2 linked regions of the Rhodopirellula bahusiensis genome follow. The protein of the gene in region 1 binds, or shares a complex with, the protein of each later gene. Links are inferred from orthologs where the notes say so. Each region holds a gene or a part of one and is shown in the gene's direction. Other genes may lie near its edges.

Region 1 (3,170 bases):
AACCGACGGTCGGCGATTGGCTCGAATGGAAGGCACCGGTGAATCGGTCGGCGGTCACGCGACCAGCGGCATGACTACCATCGTGCCAACGCGAGCGATCGGTTTGATCGAACGAGCTCTCAGCGAAAAGGACGATTTCGTCGAGGTCGCCTCCCGCGGAAATGACCTGTTGATCCGGACACCACGGGCGGTCATCAGCAGCCGGTTGGTCGAAGGTCGCTACCCGAACTGGCGTCAGGTTTTGCCCCAACGCGAAAACGCGATTCAGATCGATGTGGTCGTCGGGCCCCTGTTCGCTGCCCTTCGCCAAGCCGCCATCGTGACGGACTTGGACAGCCGCGGAGTCGACTTCACTTTCGCCGACGGCACGTTGAAGTTGGAAGCCAAGACCGCGGACCTGGGTGAATCACAAATCGAGTTGCCAATCGCCTACGACGGCGAGTCGATCACGCTGACGATGGACCATCGCTACCTGGCCGATTTCTGCAAAGTGATGGACAACGAATCGACCGTCGTGATGGAAATCGAATCGGCGAAGTCACCCGCTCTGCTGCAGACCGACGACGGGTACGCTTACGTCATCATGCCCATGGCTCGTGATCGGTGATCGCCATGGGGCAGCCGCCCAAACCATCCGGCGGTGGATCCAGTCGCGGTGAATCAGGTCGCGGGGCGAATTCTTCAAAGCGCCTTCCGCCCAAACTGGTCGAAGAGAAATCTGGCGGCCCGCGGAAGATCGGCAGTCTGATCTCTCAGTTGATGAGCCGACGCGGATACGCTTCCGTCGGTGCCGAGTCAGCTTTGACGGGGACCATCAAATCGGCCGTCGATGCATCGATCGCTTCTTCGTTTCGAGTCGGCAAACTGCAACGCGGCGTGCTGATGATCTACGCGGTCGACAGCGTCGTGATGCAGGAGCTGACGTTCCAAAAACGTCGCATCTTGAAAAAGCTGGCCAAGGAACACCCGCAAGCCAAGATTCAGGACCTGCGTTTCAAGGTCCAGGCGGAGTAGTCCGAGGTTTGGGTTGTCTCACCAAACACAACCCGCAGTGTCAGCAAGGCAGCGTTCAACGGCGGCAAGGAGCAGCGACCTGTCTTGATCGGCAGGAACCTCGACCGGCTGACATCCTTGCGTTTTCGAAATCCGATTGGGTACGTTGATAGCACCGCCCTGCTCGTCCGCCATCTTCTTTGGATTCCCCCATGCTTTCCGCTCGCGTCATTCCCTGCCTCGATGTCCATGGCGGACGCGTCGTCAAAGGCACCAACTTTGTGAACCTGCGAGATGCCGGTGACCCGGTCGAAGTGGCTCGGCGTTACGAAGCCGAAGGCGCCGACGAACTGGTGTTCTTGGACATCACGGCCAGCCACGAAGAACGAGCGATCTTGCTGGACGTCGTTCGCCGCACCGCTGAACAGGTCTTCATGCCGCTGACCGTTGGCGGCGGAGTGCGAACGGTCGAGGACGTGCGAGCTTTGTTGTCGGCCGGTTGCGACAAGGTGTCCATCAATTCGGCAGCCGTGACCAACCCCGATTTCATCCGCCAAGCCGCCGATCGATTCGGGCGTCAGTGCATCGTGGTGAACATCGATCCCAAACGAGTTCAGAAAGACGGCGAAGAGTTTTGGGAGGTGCACATCAATGGGGGTCGCAAACCGACCGGGCTGCAGGCGGTCGAATGGGCCAAACGAGTCGAGGAGCTGGGGGCCGGCGAGATCGTGCTGACCAGCATGGACGCCGACGGTACGTGCGACGGATACGACATCCCGATCACACGCGCGGTCAGCGAAGCGGTCAGGATCCCAGTCGTTGCCAGCGGCGGTGCCGGGAACCCGGATCACCTCGTCGAGGCCATTCGAGACGGCAAGGCCGACGCGGTTCTGGCGGCCAGCATTTTCCACTTTGGAACCCACCCAATCGGGCAGACCAAGCAACATATGGCCGAGGCTGGGATTCCGGTTCGGATGCCTGCGGAACCTTTTGCCACATGACCGGAACGTCGACGGTGCCTTGACCGTCTTGGCAGTGGGAAGGAACATGGCGGTTTGAGTTGCCGGAAGCTGCTTTGGGGCTTTCAACCGTTTTCTTGAACCGAGTCGTTTACCGTGTCTGATGTGGTCCCCGTCCGTAACGCATTGATCAGTGTCAGCGACAAGATGGGGCTGGCAGATTTTGCCGCCGGATTGTCCGCCGCTGGAGTCACGATCTACAGCACCGGTGGGACTCGAGCCCATTTGGAACAATCCGGTATCGAGGTCGAAGATGTTGCCGAGTACACCGGTTTCCCGGAAATGCTCGATGGTCGCGTCAAAACGCTTCACCCGCGAATCTTCGCTGGCATCTTGGCTCGCCGCGACGTCGACGAGCACATGGACACGATTGCCGATCATGACATTGAGCCATTCGATTTGGTCGTCGTGAACTTGTACCCTTTCGCGGCAACGGTCAGCCGCCCTGGTGCCACCCGCGGCGAATGCATCGAACAGATCGACATCGGTGGACCCAGCTTGGTCCGAGCTGCTGCAAAAAACTACGGTAATGTCGCGATCGCGACCAGCCCCGAGCAGTACAGCGAAATACTTGACCAGTTGGAAACTCAAGGCGGAACAACCGACGAGCTTCGCACCCAGCTCGCCGCTGAAGCCTTTGATCACACCGCCGGTTACGACCGAGCCATCGCCGATTACATGCAAGGCGATTCCGTCGGAGGCGAATTCCCCGCCACCATGCACGTGTCGCTGCGACGCAAAACCCAACTGCGATACGGTGAGAACCCTCACCAACGCGCTGCGTTGTATTCCGATTCGATGGATCGAACCGCGAACTTGGTTTCCGCTCGTCAAATCAGCGGCAAGGAGTTGTCTTACAACAACCTGCTGGATCTTGATGCCGCTCTCGACATCGCTCGCGGTTTTGCCGAACCAGCGGTCTCGGTCATCAAGCACAACAACCCTTGTGGTGCGGCGACCGGCGACACTCTGTCCGATGCGGTCGACAAAGCCATGGCGGGTGATCCGTTGTCTGCCTTTGGTTCCGTCATCGGAATGAACCGAACGCTCGACGAAGCAACCGCGGAATACTTGTGCCAGCCCGGCCTGTTCATCGAAGCTATCGTGGCACCGGACTTCGAAGCCGGCGCGGTTGGACTGCTGACGACCAAACCACGT
Region 2 (3,153 bases), on another replicon or contig:
TGGGCAAGTTGGCTTGGGAGGTGAACCTGTCATCCGGCGTGGTCGGCACGTTCATGATTCAATTGCGGCAGCGCGGGCACCTGGACTTGCTGCCCGCTCGGTATGACGTTTACCGCGTCAAACCAAGGTGCGACATTTCGGAAATTGTTTCGCGGAGTGAGGCGATTGATCCGGAGGCTGTGTCGGCGATTGTTGCTTCGCTGGTCAAAGCCAAGCGGGCGTACCGGGTCAATTTGGTGGTGGCAACGCGTCAGTATCGCGTGCCTCGAACCCGCTTGGTCGCGGCCCTGGAAGAATTGTCATTGTCCGGCATCATCGAGTTGGAGTCGTCCGAGTTGATGCATGGGTACCGCTGGATAGAACGGATCGCTCGACCCGCGACGACGGTGAAACACTTGCTGAAACGGTTTGACGCGTCGATGGAGGCGACTCAGCAACGCATCGATTCGATGATGGAGTTCATTTCCTGCAAGGAGTGTTTGCCGGTCGCGATGGCGGCACATTTCGGTTCGCGACGTTCGCGGCCCTGCGGAAAATGCTCAACTTGTCGCGGCGAGGGGCCGTGGGATACCCAGTTGAATCCGCCTGATTCGATCGGAGATTCTGCCCAAAAAGCGATGTCCGATGCGATCGCGGAGTATCCCGACCTCTTTTCAGATCCGATCGATCGGGCCAAATTCCTGTGTGGCTTGTATTCACCCGCTTTCATGCGTTTTCGCGTGAACCGGCATTTTGGCTTTGGTGTCTGTGAATCTGTTCCCTTCCCGACCGTTTTGGCGGCGATGAGGGCGAACTGATTCGTGGCGGTCATTAGCTCGCCGGGTTGTTGAATTAGTCGTTAATGACGTTTTCACGCATGTAGGATGGGCACTCTTGCCTTTTTATACCCCACATCTCGAAACACCAAAGATTAGTGTCCGATCAGAGTGGATTAGTGTTCCACCAGAGCGGTCAAGGGAACACTAATCGCCGCTAATCAAACACTAATGATTCCTCGGCAAGGGATGTTTAGCCTTAAACCGCTTGTATTCCCAACGCAAGCGGCTCCCAAAAGATGTGGGGTACAAAAAGGCACTCTTGCCCGTCAGAGTTGTGGATGTCGGCCAAGAGTGGCCAACCTGCAACTAAATCAACATGCGGTTGCGCGTCGGGTTAGGACTCGCAAGCTGATTTTATAAAACGACCCGATGCACGCCATTCCTTGACTCGTTCCCTCAAAACCACATTCCCTCGAAACCACTTTTGAGACTGGCACCCATGATCACCATCGTCGACTATCAAATGGGAAACCTCCGCAGCGTCCAAAAGGCGGTGGAACGTTCGGGCGTGGAGGCGGAGATCACCAGCGACGCCAGCCAAATCGCGGCGGCGGAGCGATTGATCCTGCCGGGCGTGGGAGCGTTTGGGGATGCGATTGGCGAGATTCGTCGTCGTGATCTGGAGAAGCCGATCAAAGATTTCATCGCGTCGGGCAAACCGTTTTTGGGAATCTGCCTGGGGCTGCAAATGTTGTTCGAGCAAGGCTTCGAGGGCGGCACCCACGAAGGACTCGGGGTCTTGGGCGGCGATGTGGTTGCATTCGAATTGCCCGCCGAGTTCAAAGTCCCGCACATGGGATGGAACGCGGTTAATGTGAAAACCGCCGGCGCGGATCTCGGCATTCAATCCGGAACGCATTTCTACTTTGTGCACTCGTACTTCGTTCGCCCGACCGATCCATCGGTGGTCGCACTGACGTGTGATTACGGTGGCGAGTTTTGTGCCGCGGTGCGTCGTGGCAATTTGATGGCGACCCAGTTCCACCCCGAAAAGAGCCAGGGGGACGGACTGCGATTGATGCAGCGTTTCGCGACCTCACCGGTCGAAGTTGCCTGATTCATTCGCCATACAACCACGAGCACACTCGCATGTCTTCTTCTATCTCGACTCCTCCCGCACACCAATTGCAAACCGAAAACGGGAGTTTGCAAATCCGGTTTGAGTGGCAACAAGATCGCTACGCCCACGTTGTTCGCTGGCAGTCGGAATCGGGCGAGGTGGTCGAAGCCCGCAGCGTGGAAGGTTCGTCCGATCAGGATTGGCCCGCCTCACCCGCACTTCAGCAATTGTCGACCGAGACCATCGAAGGCGTGCCAACGATTTTGGGAGTTGGCTGTGCCGGCAGCAGTCACTTCAGTGTCAGCGTGCAAGTGCTGGAAAAGGGTAATGGGGATGACAACGAATCCGAATCGCCCCGCGTTCGATTTGACTGGGCAGTGAGAATGACCGCGTCCGATGCCAAGGAGCATCCCGTTGCCGATTTGGGGACCCAGTACTCGGCAGAAAACATGCTCCCGGTTTCTTTGTTGGGGCAAACCCAGTCGGTTCGGCAGTCGGGGGCGAACGGCGGAACCAAATTTGTGCCGGATCAATCCGCTGGCGGTCGAACGCGGCAGTGGAGCTACGATCTGCTCGGGGCGACTTAGGGTTTTGTAGCGGAAGGGCGCGAGCTCTCCGGTGACGCGGAACCGGGCGGCTCGCGCCGCTCCGCTAAGGAGGTCGTGCAGTTTTGAAGTGCCGTGCTCGCAAGTTTGAATTCCCCCTCCTGAACGCAGAGGCCGAGCAGTTTTTAACTGCTGTGTTGCCAAGCGTTTATCATCACCCTCCCCCTGGGAGGGTCGAGCGAAGCGAGGGGAGGGTCGAGCATCGGAACCAGCGCGTAACCCTCCCCGGCCCGAAGCGGGCCGACCCTCCCAAAGGGAGGGTGAAATAAAACTGCACGACCTCCGGAGTTGGGGAGGGCCGGAATGCGAGCGTTCAGCGAGAATTCCGGGGAGGGGAGTGAGCGCCGTTTCCCATGCTCGGCCCTCACCCTCGCGTACGCCTGAACGGCGTCGCTCGACCTCTCCCCAAACTTCGTTTCGGGAGAGGTACGCCGTGTGTAAATCTGCCGAAAAGCGGCAATTAAAAACTGCACGACCTCGAAGAGGGGAAGACCGGGCGACTCACGCCGCTCCGCTGGGAGCGAATGCAAAGCAACCGACCGTTCGGTCTTCATTTGAAATACACTGTGGGTTTTCATTCCTCAGGATGCTGCCTCGATGTCGAACACCTTTCCTCGTCGCCAAGCGTTGTTGGCGGCCACCACCGTCGCCGCACTGCCCGCCTCGCACC

The links.
Region 2: the proteins of hisF (region 1) and hisH are in contact, whole or in part, in a crystal structure (PDB 6RU0), measured with the Thermotoga maritima proteins. The link is inferred for Rhodopirellula bahusiensis from one-to-one orthologs. Residues at the interface, in WP_004080486.1 of Thermotoga maritima: Met1, Leu2, Ala3, Arg5, Ser40, Glu41, Asp45, Glu46, Ala70, Glu71, Ile73, Asp74, Ile75, Pro76, Phe77, Asp98, Lys99, Ser122, Gln123, Glu161, Thr195, Leu196, Asn247, Arg249, Glu251; in WP_004080484.1 of Thermotoga maritima: Asn15, Arg18, Arg22, Arg117, Leu118, Pro119, His120, Met121, Gly122, Trp123, Asn124, Asn134, Gly135, Tyr136, Tyr138, Val140, Tyr158, Glu180, Lys181, Ser182, Ser183, Lys184, Ile185.

Annotation. Positions count from the first base shown.
Region 1 is NZ_NIZW01000031.1:64,279-67,448, reverse strand. What follows is about bases 250-3,099. They hold hisF (imidazole glycerol phosphate synthase subunit HisF), read left to right. Parts: upstream 250-1,205; coding sequence 1,206-1,994; downstream 1,995-3,099. Other genes in these bases: purH (bifunctional phosphoribosylaminoimidazolecarboxamide formyltransferase/IMP cyclohydrolase), read left to right, coding at 2,109-3,099; CEE69_RS27435 (DUF721 domain-containing protein), read left to right, coding at 604-1,014; dnaN (DNA polymerase III subunit beta), read left to right, coding at 250-607. In the rest of the region: more of dnaN, read left to right, coding at 1-249; more of purH, read left to right, coding at 3,100-3,170.
Region 2 is NZ_NIZW01000003.1:271,718-274,870, forward strand. What follows is about bases 234-3,066. They hold hisH (imidazole glycerol phosphate synthase subunit HisH), read left to right. Parts: upstream 234-1,257; coding sequence 1,258-1,875; downstream 1,876-3,066. Other genes in these bases: CEE69_RS06435 (RecQ family ATP-dependent DNA helicase), read left to right, coding at 234-797; CEE69_RS06450 (hypothetical protein), read left to right, coding at 1,908-2,465. Also shown: more of CEE69_RS06435, read left to right, coding at 1-233; CEE69_RS06460 (sugar phosphate isomerase/epimerase family protein), read left to right, coding at 3,081-3,153. UniProt on the Escherichia coli protein: IGPS catalyzes the conversion of PRFAR and glutamine to IGP, AICAR and glutamate. The HisH subunit catalyzes the hydrolysis of glutamine to glutamate and ammonia as part of the synthesis of IGP and AICAR.